One region of the Marinobacter sp. DUT-3 genome, then DNA from elsewhere that is predicted to be linked to it. Evidence: riboswitches for the same ligand, from Rfam matches in the RefSeq annotation. Region 1 holds a riboswitch; the other holds the start of a gene.
What was found. Region 1 has a riboswitch for cobalamin ahead of ACQUWM_RS15410 (CbtB domain-containing protein). Riboswitches for the same ligand answer to the same signal wherever they lie in the genome.
Positions count from the first base shown of each region.

Region 2: linked by a shared signal. The riboswitch ahead of ACQUWM_RS12410 (ribonucleoside-diphosphate reductase subunit alpha) and the one ahead of ACQUWM_RS15410 (CbtB domain-containing protein) in region 1 are both predicted to bind cobalamin.

Region 1 is NZ_JBNRMG010000011.1:19,853-27,190, reverse strand. It holds gene ACQUWM_RS15430 (cobaltochelatase subunit CobN) at 1-1,585, shown strand, start outside; gene ACQUWM_RS15425 (cobalamin-binding protein) at 1,579-2,475, shown strand; gene ACQUWM_RS15420 (FecCD family ABC transporter permease) at 2,548-3,462, shown strand; gene ACQUWM_RS15415 (ABC transporter ATP-binding protein) at 3,462-4,232, shown strand; cobalamin riboswitch at 4,273-4,486, shown strand; gene ACQUWM_RS15410 (CbtB domain-containing protein) at 4,519-4,710, shown strand; gene ACQUWM_RS15405 (CbtA family protein) at 4,788-5,561, shown strand; partial or broken gene ACQUWM_RS15400 (ATP-binding protein) at 5,542-6,570, shown strand; gene ACQUWM_RS15395 (vWA domain-containing protein) at 6,565-7,308, shown strand; gene ACQUWM_RS15390 (cobyrinate a,c-diamide synthase) at 7,305-7,338, shown strand, end outside.
Region 2 is NZ_JBNRMG010000008.1:7,778-15,115, reverse strand. It holds gene ACQUWM_RS12430 (SulP family inorganic anion transporter) at 1-1,172, shown strand, start outside; gene ACQUWM_RS12425 (universal stress protein) at 1,258-2,109, shown strand; gene ACQUWM_RS12420 (substrate-binding periplasmic protein) at 2,234-2,998, shown strand; gene ACQUWM_RS12415 (DUF3047 domain-containing protein) at 3,000-3,722, opposite strand; cobalamin riboswitch at 3,813-4,029, shown strand; gene ACQUWM_RS12410 (ribonucleoside-diphosphate reductase subunit alpha) at 4,186-6,957, shown strand; gene ACQUWM_RS12405 (ribonucleotide-diphosphate reductase subunit beta) at 7,020-7,338, shown strand, end outside.

The sequences.
Region 1 (7,338 bases):
GGCTGCGGAACGGCAAAGCTTCCTCGCTGCGCTGGACGGCCGCTTTGTGGCGCCGGGGCAGGGTAATGACCCATTGCGAACTCCGGCGGTATTGCCCACGGGCCGCAACTTCCATGCTCTGTCTGATGACCTGATTCCCACACGCGTGGCCTGGTCACTGGCGACCGAGCTGGCGGAAGAAGCCATGGCTGACAACAGCAAACAGCCGGGCGAGAGCGATGCCCTGGTGCTCTGGGCTTCCGACACTGTACGGGACGAAGGGGTAATGATCGCCTTTGGCATGAAACTGCTGGGTATTCGCCCGGTGTGGAACAGCCGGGGGATCGTGAAGGGGCTGGAACGTCTGCCCGCCGGACCGGAGACCGACACGCCGGTTCGACGCAACGTGGTCTTTACCACCTCCGGTTTGTTCCGGGACCTCTATGAGAGCCAGCTGGAATGGCTGGACCTGGCCTCCCGCTACGCCCTGGCCGGGGCGGCGAACACCATCGAAGCGGAACACCCGGACATGGTGGAAGCGTTGGATCAGGCCCTGTCGGATCTGCCGGTGGACATGCGCGAACGCGGTAATGAAACCCTGGCAGTCAACGGCGTCGCGGCCCGCTGGGTCGCGGATGCTCGGGTGCTGATGGCCGCGGGTGCCTCCGCGCGGGATGCCGGTGCCGAGGCCGCCCATCGGGTCTTTGGCACCGCACCGGGAGCCTACGGCGCCGGCGTGAACCGGCTGGCCACCCGCACTGGCGCCTGGCAGGACCGCTCACAACTGGGCGATGCCTACCGCCGTCGCATGGGCCACGTCTACGGCAAGGGCAGTCAGGGCGAGCCCGCTCACCAGGCCTTTGATCGCCAGCTGCACACCGTCAATCACACCTACCTGGGGCGGGCCAGTCATCTCTATGGCCTGCTGGATAACGACGACGGTTTCGACTTCCAGGGTGGTCTGTCCAACGCGGTGGAACACCTGCGCGGCGAGCCCCCGCAGAATCGCGTGTTGCAGTACGCCGACCCGAAGAATCCGCGTGTGGACTCGCTCCAGCGCGCACTGCAGGTGGAGCTGCGCGCCCGCAACCTCAACCCGCAATGGCTGGCGCCATTAATGGAGCATGGTTATGCGGGGGCCCGCACCATGGGCAGCGATTTCCTCGACAATCTCTGGGGTTGGCAGGTCACCAGCCCCCAGGTGCTGCGCTCCAGCATGTGGGACGAGATCAACGAAGTGTACTTCCAGGATCGCCATGACCTGGGGCTGGATGAGTTCCTGGCCGAGGGGCACAATGTCCACGTCAAGACTCATATGCAGGCCATTGCGTTGCTGGCGGCCAAGCGCGGGTTCTGGGAGGCGGATGTATTCACCCGTCGCGCCCTGGCCCGTGACTTCGCCGGCAATATCATCGACCATGGCCTGCCCGGCAGCGGCCATACCCGCCCCGACCATCCGCTGATGGACTGGGTGGCGGACCAGCTCGAGCCGCAACAGCGGGAAGCCTTTGAGTCCGCCCGCAAGGGTGGCTCGGCGGCTTACCCCCTAGGGGCCGCTGCCAATGACGATTGCCAGAATCAGACTAACCGGACAGCCTCATGCTGAATGTCTCCAGACCATTGGCGCTCTTCGGCGCAGCCGTGCTTGCCTTGTGGCAGGCGCCTGTACTTGCCGCCGAGGTGTGTGCTGTTGATGATACCGGCAAGGAGGTTTGCCTTGAGCAGCCGGCCAGCCGTATCGCGGCGTTGTCTCCCGGCGCCACCGAACTGGTCTGGGCCGCCGGTGCCGGAGAAAAAGTGGTCGCGGTGGTGTCCTTCAGTGATTATCCGGAAGCCGCCAAAGAGGTTGCTTCCGTGGGCAGCCATACCCGGATGGATCTGGAGCGGCTGATGGAACTGCAGCCGGACCTGGTGATCGGCTGGGTTACCGGCAATCCGCCGGAGCAGCTTGAAGCGCTGGCAGACCTGGGGTTACCGGTGTTTTCCATTGAGCCCCGCACGTTCGAGGCGGTGTCACACACCATTGAACGGCTGGCCACCCTGGCTGGCACCGAAGAAGAAGGCTTCGCCGAAGCCGAACGCTTCCGCCAGGGCATCGCCAAACTGGAACGCCAATACCGTAATGCGGAGCCAGTGCCGGTGTTCTATCAGGTCTGGGACGAACCGCTGATGACGGTGAACGATAAACACCTGATCGGCAAGGTGATCACCCTGTGTGGTGGCGTCAATGTGTTTGGTGACCTGGAACGACTGGTGCCTCGGATCAGCCCCGAGGCGGTGATCGGCGCCAACCCGGAAGCCATTCTCGCCGGTGGCATGGGGGAAGAGAACCGACACTGGCTGACCCGCTGGGAGGCATTCCCTGGTATTGATGCTACGGCCAAGGACAATCTTTATTTCATCCCACCGTCCCTGGTGCAGCGCCCGACACCCCGCATGCTGGAGGGTTCACAACTGTTCTGCCAGAAACTGGACGAAGCCCGTGCCAAACGCTGATCGGAGACGGCACCGGTGAGCCGGCCATTGCTTAAGCCGCTGCTGATCCTGGCGTTGGCCAGCCTGGCGGCGATGGTGTTGTCCGTGGGCACGGGCAGCGTCAGCGTGGCACCGGGGCAGGTGCTGGCGGTGCTTCTGGGTGAGGGCAGTAACCTGCAACAAACCCTGGTGCTGGAACTGCGCCTGCCCCGAACCCTGTCCGCGTTTGCCACCGGCGGGCTGTTGGCCGTGGCCGGAGCATTGATGCAGGTCCTCCTTCGCAACCCGCTGGCAGATCCCTATGTACTCGGCCTTTCCGGCGGCGCTGCCGTGGGCGCGTTGTTGGCCATGCTGGCCGGGCTGGGCGGTTTGATCATTTCCGGTTCGGCCTTTGCCGGCGCCCTGCTGGCCACCCTGATGGTGTTCGGTCTGGCCCATGGCACCGGCAGCTGGACGCCGTCACGACTATTGCTGACCGGTGTGGTGGTGGCAGCCGGCTGGGGCGCGGTGATTACCCTTATGCTGGCCATCAGCCCGGCCCAGCGCCTGCCCGGGATGCTGTACTGGCTGATGGGGGATGTGTCCTACGCCCGTTCGCCCTGGCCGGCTCTGGGCTTCCTGTTACTGGTGTGCCTGCTGGTGGTGCCGCTCGGCCGCAGCCTGAACGTACTGGCGCGCGGACCTATGCAGGCAGCCGCTTTGGGGGTTGCGGTGCGACCGCTGGAGTGGACGATCTATATCCTCGCCAGTCTGCTCACTGCGACCGCTGTCACCATGGCTGGCAGTATCGGTTTTGTCGGCCTGGTGGTGCCCCACATGTTGCGACTGGTGCTGGGGAACGACCAGCGCCTGATCCTGCCTGCCTGCGCCCTGGGCGGAGGTGCCCTGCTGGTGCTGGCGGATACCCTGGCGCGGGTGGTTATTGCGCCGGAACAATTACCGGTGGGTGTGATTACCGCCCTGCTGGGGGTGCCCACATTCCTTTACCTGTTGTACCGGAGCCGCTGATGAATCCGTTACGGGCAAAAGAACTGGTCATTGATATTCCCGACCGGGGCGACGGCCAGCCCCTGGACTTCACGGTGAAACCGGGGCAGATGTGGGGCGTGCTGGGCCCGAACGGCGCTGGCAAGACAACACTGCTGCACACCCTGGCCGGCCTGCGGGCGCCGCGCCATGGGGAAGTCCGTTTGGGTGAGCACTCACTGACCGAGCTCCGGCGCCGGCGGATTTCACAACAACTGGGGTTGGTGTTTCAGGAACGGCAGGATGGCTTTCCTGCCACGGTACTGGAAACCGCGCTGATTGGCCGCCACCCCTGGCTGTCGCCCTGGCAGATGGAATCGGGGGAGGATGAGCGCTTTGCGCGGCAGGCACTGGAACAACTGGATGTGGGCCACTTGAGCGACCGCCTGGTGAACACCCTTTCCGGTGGCGAGCGTCAGCGTGTGGCCATCGCCACAGTGCTGACACAGGCGCCCGATACCTGGCTGCTGGATGAACCCACCAACCATCTGGACCTGCACCATCAGGTGTCGGTATTGCAGTTGCTGACGGAGCAGGCTCGCAGTGGGCGCTCGGTATTTATGTGTCTGCACGACCTCAACCTGGCTGCCCGCTGGTGTGATCACCTGTTATTGCTCTTTCCAAACGGCGAAGCGTGCTGGGGGGCAGCCGAACGGATGTTGGTGCCGTCTGCACTCGAAAGACTTTATGACCAGGAGTTGTTGGCGGTGGAGGTAGACGGCACGCCACTCTTTGTGCCCAGGAAAGGCTAAACACAGGATGCGATTGCGGTAGCCAAACCGATGGTTTAGCATGCTCCATTGGAAGACAGGTGCCCCTAACGTCAGGGGATAATCGGGAAGTGTGGTTAGGCCCCAGGCCAATCCCACGGCTGCCCCCGCATCGGTAATAAAGGTTAAACCCTGCTATACCACCGGCTACGGCTGGGAAGGAGCAGGGCTCGATGGCGCCATTGCTGCGCTGTCGCCCTTTGAGCCCGAAGACCGGCCTGTTATTTTATCAATCCTTCAACGGTGCGGCGGGCACTTGGGGAATTATATGTCTGCTATTGTCTCATCTGCAAAGGCGAGGCCTAAGGCCTCTCTGATCAACGTTTCTTCTCTTCTGCAACAAGGGGCGGTTGTCCTGTTCGGCGTTCTTATCCTTTTCGCCGTTGGGTTTGTGCCTCTGGATGTCGCGCACAACGCGGCACACGATACCCGCCACAGTTTTGTGTTTCCCTGCCACTGAACATCAGTGTGTCGTAGGGGGATCTGTCCCTGCGAGTGAAATACAGCGTTGTTAACCAGAAGTTGAAGGAAATTCTAATGTTCCGTTCGCTAATTTTCGGCGCCTGTTTGATTGGCGTTATTACCGGTCTGTTGCTCACCGCTGTTCAGTCGGTTGGGGTGACACCGACGCTTTTGGCTGCAGAGCAGTTTGAAAGTAGTGAGGCGCCAGCAGAGGTTGCGCACACTCACCATAATCACACTCATGGCGAAGGTGAGAGTGCAGATCACCATCACGATCCTGATGTCTGGGCGCCCGAAGAGGGTACTGAGAGGTGGCTGTATACGGCGCTGTCGAATGTGCTGGCGGCGATTGGTTTCTCCGCGATCATGCTGGTGGTTATGAATCAACTGTATGTTCGCGGTCGCCTACGACTAACGCCGGCCCACGGTTTGTTTGTCGGGGCGTGCAGTTATCTTGTGGTGTTCGTTGCGCCTGCCATCGGGTTGCCCCCGGAAATTCCCGGTACGGCCAGTCCCGCACTGATGTCCCGCCAGCTGTGGTGGGTATTCGCCGTGTTGTCGGTTGCCATTGGATTGGGTGTGCTATTTTTGGCACGACGCTGGAAAAAAGTGCTCGCATTCCCTTTGTTGGTCCTGCCTTATGGGTTTGTACCCGTACACACCGGGCCGTTATTCGAGAACCCCGACGCGACGGTCGTCGCATCGCTCATGGCTTTGCACAGCGACTTCATCTGGATATCAGCGATTACTAATCTGTTTTTCTGGTTATCGGTCGGATTGTTATGCGCCCTGATACTGCAACGTTCATACAAGACAAGTCAGATCGGTAATGAGCAAGCGCCAGCCTGAGTTTCCGTTTACCGCAATCGTTGGGCAGGAGCCGCTGAAAACCGCGTTGGTGCTGAATGCAATCAACCCCCGGATTGGCGGCGTCGTAATTTCGGGCCCACGCGGGAGCGCCAAGTCGACGCTCGCACGGGGGCTGGCAGATGTATTGCCGATCACCGAGCGGAAAAGCTTGCCGTTTGTGAACCTTCCTTTGAGTACAACGGAGGATCGCCTGGTGGGCAGTTTGGACCTTCAGCAGGTTCTGACCCAACAGGAAACCGCTTTCCGACCCGGCCTATTTGCCGACGCAGACGGCGGAGTGCTGTATGTGGATGAAGTCAACTTATTGCCAGACAACCTGGTCGATTTGCTTTTGGACACAGCCGCGCGTGGCATTAATGTGGTTGAGCGCGACGGTATCAGCCATAGCCACAGTGCCCGGTTCATGCTCATCGGTACGATGAACCCGGATGAAGGTGATTTACGCCCCCAGTTGCTGGACAGGTTTGGGCTGTGTGTGGAGTTGGCGCACACCATGCCCAGGGATCAGCGTGTGGCCATCGTTCAACAATGCGAGGCCTTTGAACGCGACCCGGATGGCTTTTGTGCGGATTTTGCGCCGGAGCAGAAAGCGCTGGCGGAACGCATTCGAACGGCGCAGTCGCTCTTGCCGGGCGTTGTTACCGATCCGTGGGTGTACCAGTACATCGCAGAGGCCTGTGAAGCCGCCCAGGTTGAAGGAGTGCGAGCGGATGTGGGCTGGCACCGGGCGGCGCAGGCTCATGCGGCCTGGCGGGGCAGCGACACCATTGCCCGGGAAGATCTGGACGCCGTGGAGGAATGGGTGCTCGTCCATCGTCGCAAGATGGCAGCCGAGCCGCCTGATTTCCCCCCGCCCTCATCGCCGCCTCCATCCAAGGGTTCTTCAGGGGCATCCCGGGTGGATAGTCAGAAGTCAGAAGCCCGAAACGGGCAAGGCTCTAGTGCCTCAGAGAGTACGTCCGAACAGGGCCAGTGGGGCGCCATGCCACCAATAGCAGAGAAGACGCTCCCACTCGATCAGGGCATTCATAATCGATTGCCGCAATTGCAGTCAGCGCTGGCGCATCGCATGCAAAGCCCTGTGTCAGAGGCCAGCAGCAAACGCAAAGGCCGCCAGAGCGGGCAACGTTCCCGTTTACAGGGGGCCGAAAAGCCAGATTGGTTTGCCACTCTGGTGGCTAGCCGGGGCCGATGGCCGTTAACCTCAATCCGCTTTCAGAAGGAACGCGTAGGGCAGCCGACGGTGCACTTCGTGTTACTGGATACGTCTGGCTCCACCCTGGGTGGGCGCCTGTTCGGTCAGGCCAAAGGCCTGGTCCAGGCGTTGGCGACCCTGGCCTATGGCAAGCGCGATCAAATGGCGGTCCTGGGGTTTGGTAATGACCGGATCACGCCGCTGCTTCAACGCTGTCGGGCACCCAAGGCCATGCTTTCACGGCTGGATGCCTTAAGCGGGGGCGGAGGTACGCCTTTGCGTGAGGCTCTCGCTCAGGCGTCCCGACTGATTCGTCAGTGGCACAAACGGGAGCCTGGGCTCAGGGTGAAAACCTACCTGATAACCGATGGCCGAACTCGCCAGTCTCTGGTCGGCTTACCGCCTCTTGGCGACTGCGTGGTGGTGGATGTGGAACGGGGCCCGGTCAAACGGGGGCGGGCCCAGCGAATTGCGCAACAACTCGGTGCCGTCTATCTGCCCGGGTCTGTTATGGGAGTCGAAGCCGGATGAACCCCACCGATAAAAACGCGATCACTGAAT
Region 2 (7,338 bases), on a different contig from region 1:
TCAAACTGGGTGGACTGATGCGGTTTGTGTCCCGCTCGGTGGTGACCGGTTTCGTCAACGCTCTGGCGATCCTGATCTTCATGGCCCAGTTGCCGGAGCTGACCAACGTGACCTGGCACGTGTACGCCATGACCGCCGCTGGCCTGGGCATTATCTACCTGTTCCCGTTGATTCCGAAGGTTGGCAGAATCCTGCCGTCTCCGCTGATCTGTATTGTCGGCCTGACCGCCGTAGCGATGGTCCTTGACCTGGATATCCGCACCGTCGGCGATATGGGCGAGCTGCCGGACACCCTGCCGATCTTCCTGTGGCCGGATGTGCCACTGAACCTGGAAACCCTGATGATTATTCTGCCGTATTCCGTGGCGCTGGCCGTGGTCGGTCTGCTGGAATCAATGATGACCGCCACCATCGTGGACGATCTCACCGATACCAGCAGCGATCGCAACCGCGAGTGCAAGGGCCAGGGCATCGCCAACATCGGTTCCGGCCTGCTCGGCGGTATGGCGGGCTGCGCGATGATTGGTCAGTCCATCATCAACATCAAGTCCGGTGGCCGTACCCGCCTGTCCACGCTGACCGCCGGTGTTTTCCTGCTGGTAATGGTGCTGGTGCTTGACGTCTGGCTGGTCCAGATCCCCATGGCCGCGCTGGTGGCCGTGATGATCATGGTGTCTATCGGTACCTTCTCCTGGGATTCGATTCGCAACCTCAAAGAGCACCCGCTGTCCACCAACATCGTCATGGTGGTGACGGTGATTGTCGTGGTCGCCACCCACAACCTGGCGTTCGGTGTGCTGGCTGGTGTCTTGCTTGCGGCGCTGTTCTTCGCCAACAAGATTGGCCACTTCATGATTGTCAGTTCCGATCTGGACGAAGCCAGTGAAACCCGCACCTACCGTGTCGTTGGCCAGGTGTTCTTCAGCTCCTCCGAGAAATTCACCGCCTCATTCGACTTCAAGGAAGCGGTGGATAAGGTGGTGATCGACCTCAGCCGTGCCCACTTCTGGGATATTACCGCTGTAGGCGCCCTCGACAAGGTGGTGATCAAGTTCCGGCGTGAAGGTGCGGATGTTGAGATTATCGGCCTCAACGAAGCCAGCGCCACCATCGTTGATCGTTTCGGCGTGCACGACAAACCGGATGCGGTTGACCAGCTGATGGGGCACTGATATGACTACTGATCATACTCAAGGCCGCGCTGATGCAAATCCGCATAATGACAATAAAGAGTCGAACCAAGGTAGCGAGGTAACGATGACCCGGATCGTAGGTTGTATTGATGGTTCCAGGGCGGCACTGGCCGTGTGTGATTATGCGGCGTGGGCCAGCCAGCGTATGGAAACACCGCTGACGCTGTTTCACGTGTTGGATGAGGAGCGCTACCCGGCAGAGACTGACCTGGCGGGCAGCATTGGCCTGGGTAGCCGGGAACACCTGATGGAGGAACTGGCGGAACTGGACGAGAAGCGCAGCAAGCTGGCACTGGAGCAGGGCCATCACATGCTTAATGCTGCCGAAGAACGGGTGAAATCCCGCGGCGTCCAGGATGTGATCAAGCGCCAGCGCCACGGTGACCTGACGGACTCCCTGCTGGCGATTGAAAACGAGACCCGCCTGCTGGTGATGGGCCTGCACGGCGAAACCAGTACCGAACGTGATGTACACATCGGCAGCCAGCTGGAAACCGTGATCCGCAGCGTACACCGTCCGATTATGCTGGTGCCCGATAATTTCTCCGAGCCGCGCAGCGCGATGCTGGCGTTCGACGGTTCCGCGACCGCGTTCAAGGGTATCGAACTGCTGGCCAACAGCCCGGTGTTCAGGGGCTTTCCCCTGCACCTGGTGATGATCGGCCCGGACACCAACGATCGCTGGGAACAGCTCAAGAAAGCCGAGCGTATGCTGGCGGACCTGGGGTGTGAAGTGCATCTGGCCATTCGTGCCGGCGATGTGGAGAAAACCCTGCACGCCTATCAGGATGAGCACGATATCGACCTGCTGGTCATGGGCGCCTATGGCCATTCCCGCATTCGTCAGTTCCTGGTGGGCAGTACCACCACCAACATGCTCAAGACCGCCGAGAAGCCCCTGGTTATCCTGCGCTAGGGGTGGGTGAGAGCGACGTGCATAATCGCTGCGCTCTGTTAGTCTTTAATGAGACCGCAACAAAACGATGAAGGCTATGGGCAGACGGTGTTTTCGGTTTTACAGGGCGTGGGCACTGGCTACCATGCTGGCCGCTGCAGGGCTGATGGTAGTGGGGCCTGCCCAGGCCGATGGCGACCGCCCGGTGCTGAGAATTGCCTACGCTGAATTCCCGCCCATTGAATACCGTAATGCCGATGGCGAAGCGGATGGCCTGTTCATTGATCTGACCCGCAAAGTGGCGGAGGAAGCCGGTTACACGCCGGATTTTATCTATCTGCCGGTGAGCCGGATCTATCTTTACATGCAAAACGGAAACATCGATGTCTGGCCCGGCATGACCGGTATTCCGTCCCTCAAGGATGCGGTGCTGGAAACCTGGGTCAGTCCGATTCCGGTGCAACTCAGCGCCTGGTACGTGGAGGGCACGCCACCGCTGACCCACCTGGACGACCTTAACGGCAAGACACTGATTGTGATTGGCGGCTACACCTATGGCGGCCTGCTGGGCAGGCTGGAAGCCTTCGATAACATAGAGATAACCGAAGCGCCCAACCACCGCTCAGGTATCGATATGTTAAAGCGTAACCGCGGCGACTATCTGCTCGACTACCGGCAGCCCGTGCGGGAAATTCTCACGCATCCTTCGGATCGGATGCTCAGGGATTCCGAAGTCAGAACCCGCAACGGCGCCTGGATCTTCTCCCTGGCCAACCCGAGGGCTGCCATCCTGCGTGAGGAATTCGACGATGCCTACCTGCGGCTGGTGGAGCGGGGTGAAGTTCCACCGGCGCGAGAGCTGAACAAGGGCTTTTTCATACCCGGTTACCCGGAAGATCTGCTGCAGTAACTCACTGACTTAATTTCAGGTCGCCATACCAGGCGGTAGCCGATTCCCCGGTGTTGTCGGAATCCGACATGATGGCCACGCCCCTCAGACGCGGGGGCTCGTCACCGAACGCTGCCCGGTAATCCGCCACGATATCCCGCTCCACGGTTACCCATTCGCCGGCCTTCTCCTCACCGGAGGTGACCGCAATCATCATGGTTTCCTCGGCGTAAGGGTTGGCTACGGTTTCCCCCTTTGCAAGCTGGTTGGCCCAGATGTAGTTGATGGCATTGCCCGGTAGCTCTTCGCCAAACAGGGCTTCCACGGTCTTGCGTTTGGCACGCTCGAACCAGCCGGCCTTGTCCGGTTCGAACTCGAACGCCACATAGATGCGGGCAGGGTAGTCGTCCCCGGACTTCTTGCGGGCATCCCCTTTTTCAAAGGTGTTGGATACCTTCCACCGCCAACGCAGAACCAGCGAATCCCCGGGGTCGACATCCAGGCGGGCAATCAGGCCTGAGGCACTGTTACGGGTTTGGGCCTCGATCACCTGGGTGCCGTCTTCCTCAATCAGTCGGTAGGTGGTGTGGCGATCGATTTTCGGGAATTCCAGTGGCTCCCAGCCATCGTCCAGCTGATCCATTTGCGAAAACGGCTTGATGGTGGTGCCCGCAACCACGACCCCGCTGGCGACCAGTAGTGCCGTGCCCAGAAACAGCGACTTCAGTGAATCCGGTTTTTTCATAGTAGCGTCCATTGATGAATCCGATGACTGTGTGGTTGACCGCGACCGTCATAAAAAGTGCCTTGTTGCCGTGGCATTTCGTGTATATAGTGTCCCTATCCTTGGTCATATACCAGATATAGTGTTTATTTTCTAAACACTTCGACGGTATCGGGAATCCGGTGAGACTCCGGAACTGACGCGCAGCGGTATTGGGGAACAAGCGTGGCACCATGACACTGGCAACCGCCGGGAAGTCGCCACGCAAGGCCGAACCACACGGTTCACGCCCCTGAGTCCGAAGACCTGCCAGGGAAAACAACTGCACCTTCGCGTTCAAGGTGAGCAGGACCGGATCAGGTACATACCCGTGGCCCCTTAGGTCGGATTAGCACAGCGTAATCCGACATCATTGGCTGCCGCCTCCCCGATTCTCTGCCTACGCGAAGGACAAGCAAACCAACGCGTACTCAGGAGAACCGACATGTCCACCGCCACTGCGGCCCACCCCCCGGCCGATGCTTCCCAACCAGACGATACCGCTTCCCTTCAGGTAATTAAACGCAACGGCACCCTCGTTGGATTCAATCCAGCGAAAATCAGCGTGGCCGTCACCAAGGCATTCCTGGCGGTGGAAGGCGATAAAGCCGCCGGCTCCGCCCACATCCATGATGCCGTCCAGCGGGTCACCGAGCAGGTCATACACGCCATCAGCCGGCGCCTGAAAGCCGGTGGCAAGGTGCATATCGAAGACATCCAGGACCAGGTGGAACTGGCGTTGATGCGGGCCGAAGAGCAAAAGGTTGCCCGCGCCTACGTGCTGTACCGGGAAGAACACGCCCGCGAACGGGCTCTTCATTCACCGATGGAAGCCCACCCGCACCTGACCGTCAAACAGGCCAATGGCGACACCGTGCCGCTGGACCTGGGCCTGATGAAGCTTCAGGTAGAGCAGGCCGCAGCCGGGCTGGAAGGCATTGATGGCGAATCCCTGGTGGAAGACGCCCTGCGCAATCTCTATGACGGCATCGGCGAGGAAGACGTGCTGTCGGCACTGGTGATGACCGCCCGTGGTCGCATCGAACAGGAGCCGGACTACAGCGCGGTCACCGCCCGCCTCCTGCTGGAACAACTACGCATGGAAACCGCCACGGCGTTGGACCTGCCCCGCAGCCTGCCGCTGGCGGAGATTTATCCCCAGGCCCTGAGTGCTTTTATCGAAGCCGGCATTCAGTACGAATTGCTGGACGAGGCCCTGGCCACGTTCGACCTGGAGCGCCTGGGCGCGGCCATCAAGCCGGAACAGGACCTGCAATTCGGTTTCCTCGGCCTGCAGACCCTGTACGATCGCTACTTCCTGCACTGGAACGGTGCCCGCCTGGAGCTGCCCCAGGTGTTCTTCATGCGCGTGGCCATGGGCCTGGCGCTGCGGGAAGACAACCCCAACGAACGGGCCATCGAGTTCTATAACCTGTTGTCGTCCTTCGACTACATGGCGTCCACACCGACGCTGTTCAACAGCGGTACCCGCCATTCCCAGCTGTCCTCCTGCTACCTCACCACCGTAGGTGACGACCTGGAAGGCATCTACGGCGCCATCCGCGACAACGCCATGCTGTCCAAATGGGCCGGCGGTCTGGGCAACGACTGGACGCCGGTGCGCGCGCTGGGCTCCCACATCAAGGGCACCAACGGCCAGAGCCAGGGCGTGGTGCCGTTTCTGAAAGTGGTGAATGACACCGCCGTGGCGGTGAACCAGGGCGGCAAGCGCAAGGGCGCGGTGTGCGCCTACCTGGAAAGCTGGCACCTGGACATCGAGGAATTCCTGGAGCTGCGCAAGAACACCGGCGATGAACGCCGCCGCACCCACGACATGAACACCGCCAACTGGGTGCCGGACCTGCTGATCGAACGCATGCGCGAAGACCGCGACTGGACCCTGTTCTCCCCCAGCGACGTGCCGGACCTGCACGACCTGTATGGCAACGCCTTCCGTGAACGCTACGAGCATTACGAGGCGCTGGCGGAGCAGGGCAAGATCAAACTGTCCAAGAAAATCCCTGCCAAACAGCTCTGGCGCAAGATGCTCACCGTGCTGTTCGAGACCGGCCACCCGTGGATCACTTTCAAGGACCCGTGCAACCTGCGTTCTCCGCAACAGCACCAGGGCGTGGTGCACAGCTCCAATCTGTGCACTGAAATCACCCTCAACACCAGCGCCGACGAAATCGCCGTGTGCAACCTGGGCTCGGTGAACCTGGCGGCCCATATCCGCGATGGTGAGCTGGACGTACAACGTTTGGAGCGTACCGTAGCCACCGCCGTGCGCATGCTCGATAACGTCATCGACATCAACTACTACGCTGTACCCCAGGCCAGAAACTCCAATCTGAAGCATCGCCCGGTCGGCCTGGGCCTGATGGGCTTTCAGGACGCGCTGTATCAACTCGGTCTGCCGTACACCAGCCCGGAGGCGGTGGAATTTGCCGATGTCGCCATGGAACAGCTCAGCTACTTCGCCATCCGCGCCTCGGCCACCCTGGCCGGCGAACGGGGTGCCTATGAAACCTACGAAGGCTCCCTGTGGCATCAGGGCACCCTGCCCATCGACTCCATCAAGCTGCTGAAGGAAGCCCGGCGCGAAGGCGACCTGTCTGTGAACACCAACGTCCGGCTGGACTGGACCCCGGTGCGGGAGCTGATCGCGAAGAACGGCATGCGCAACAGCAACGTCATGGCGATTGCCCCCACAGCGACCATTTCCAACATCGTGGGTGTGTCCCAGTCCATCGAACCGGCGTATCAGAACCTGTTCGTGAAATCGAACCTCTCCGGCGAGTTTACCGTGGTCAACCCGTCATTGGTGCGGGACCTCAAGGCCGAAGGCCTGTGGGACAACGTGATGGTCAACGACCTGAAATACTTCGACGGCAGCGTGCAACAGATTGACCGCATTCCGAATGAACTCAAGGCCCGCTACGCCACCGCGTTCGAGATCGACCCCCGATGGCTGGTGGAAGCCGCCTCGCGCCGCCAGAAATGGCTCGACCAGGCCCAGAGCCTGAATCTCTACATGGCCGAACCCAGCGGCAAGAAACTGGACGCCCTGTACCAACTGGCCTGGGAACGCGGTCTGAAAACCACCTACTACCTGCGCTCGCTGGGCGCTACCGGCGCCGAGAAATCCGCCCCGGTCGCCGCGCCGCAACCCCAGGTATGCAGCATCGACGAGCCCGACTGCGAAGCCTGCCAATAAACCGTAGGTCGGATTAGCAAAGCGTAATCCGACTTCCCAATGAATTTGTACGAGGCATAACCATGCTCAACTGGGACGACGAACCAAATAACCAAACCAAACCGGCAACCCCCGAAGGCCCGGCCCCCGTCAACGTCGACGACAAACGCGTCATCAACGGCGAAACCGACATCAACCAGCTGGCGCCGTTCAAGTACCCCTGGGCCTGGGAGTACTTCATGAACGCCAACAAAAACCACTGGACCCCGCTGGACGTCAACATGGCCCAGGACGTCCACGACTACCACCACCGCCTGACTGCACCGGAGAAGCACGTGTACGAAAACGTGCTGGCTTACCTCACCACCTCCGACATCCTCGCCATGCGCAACATCGGCCTGG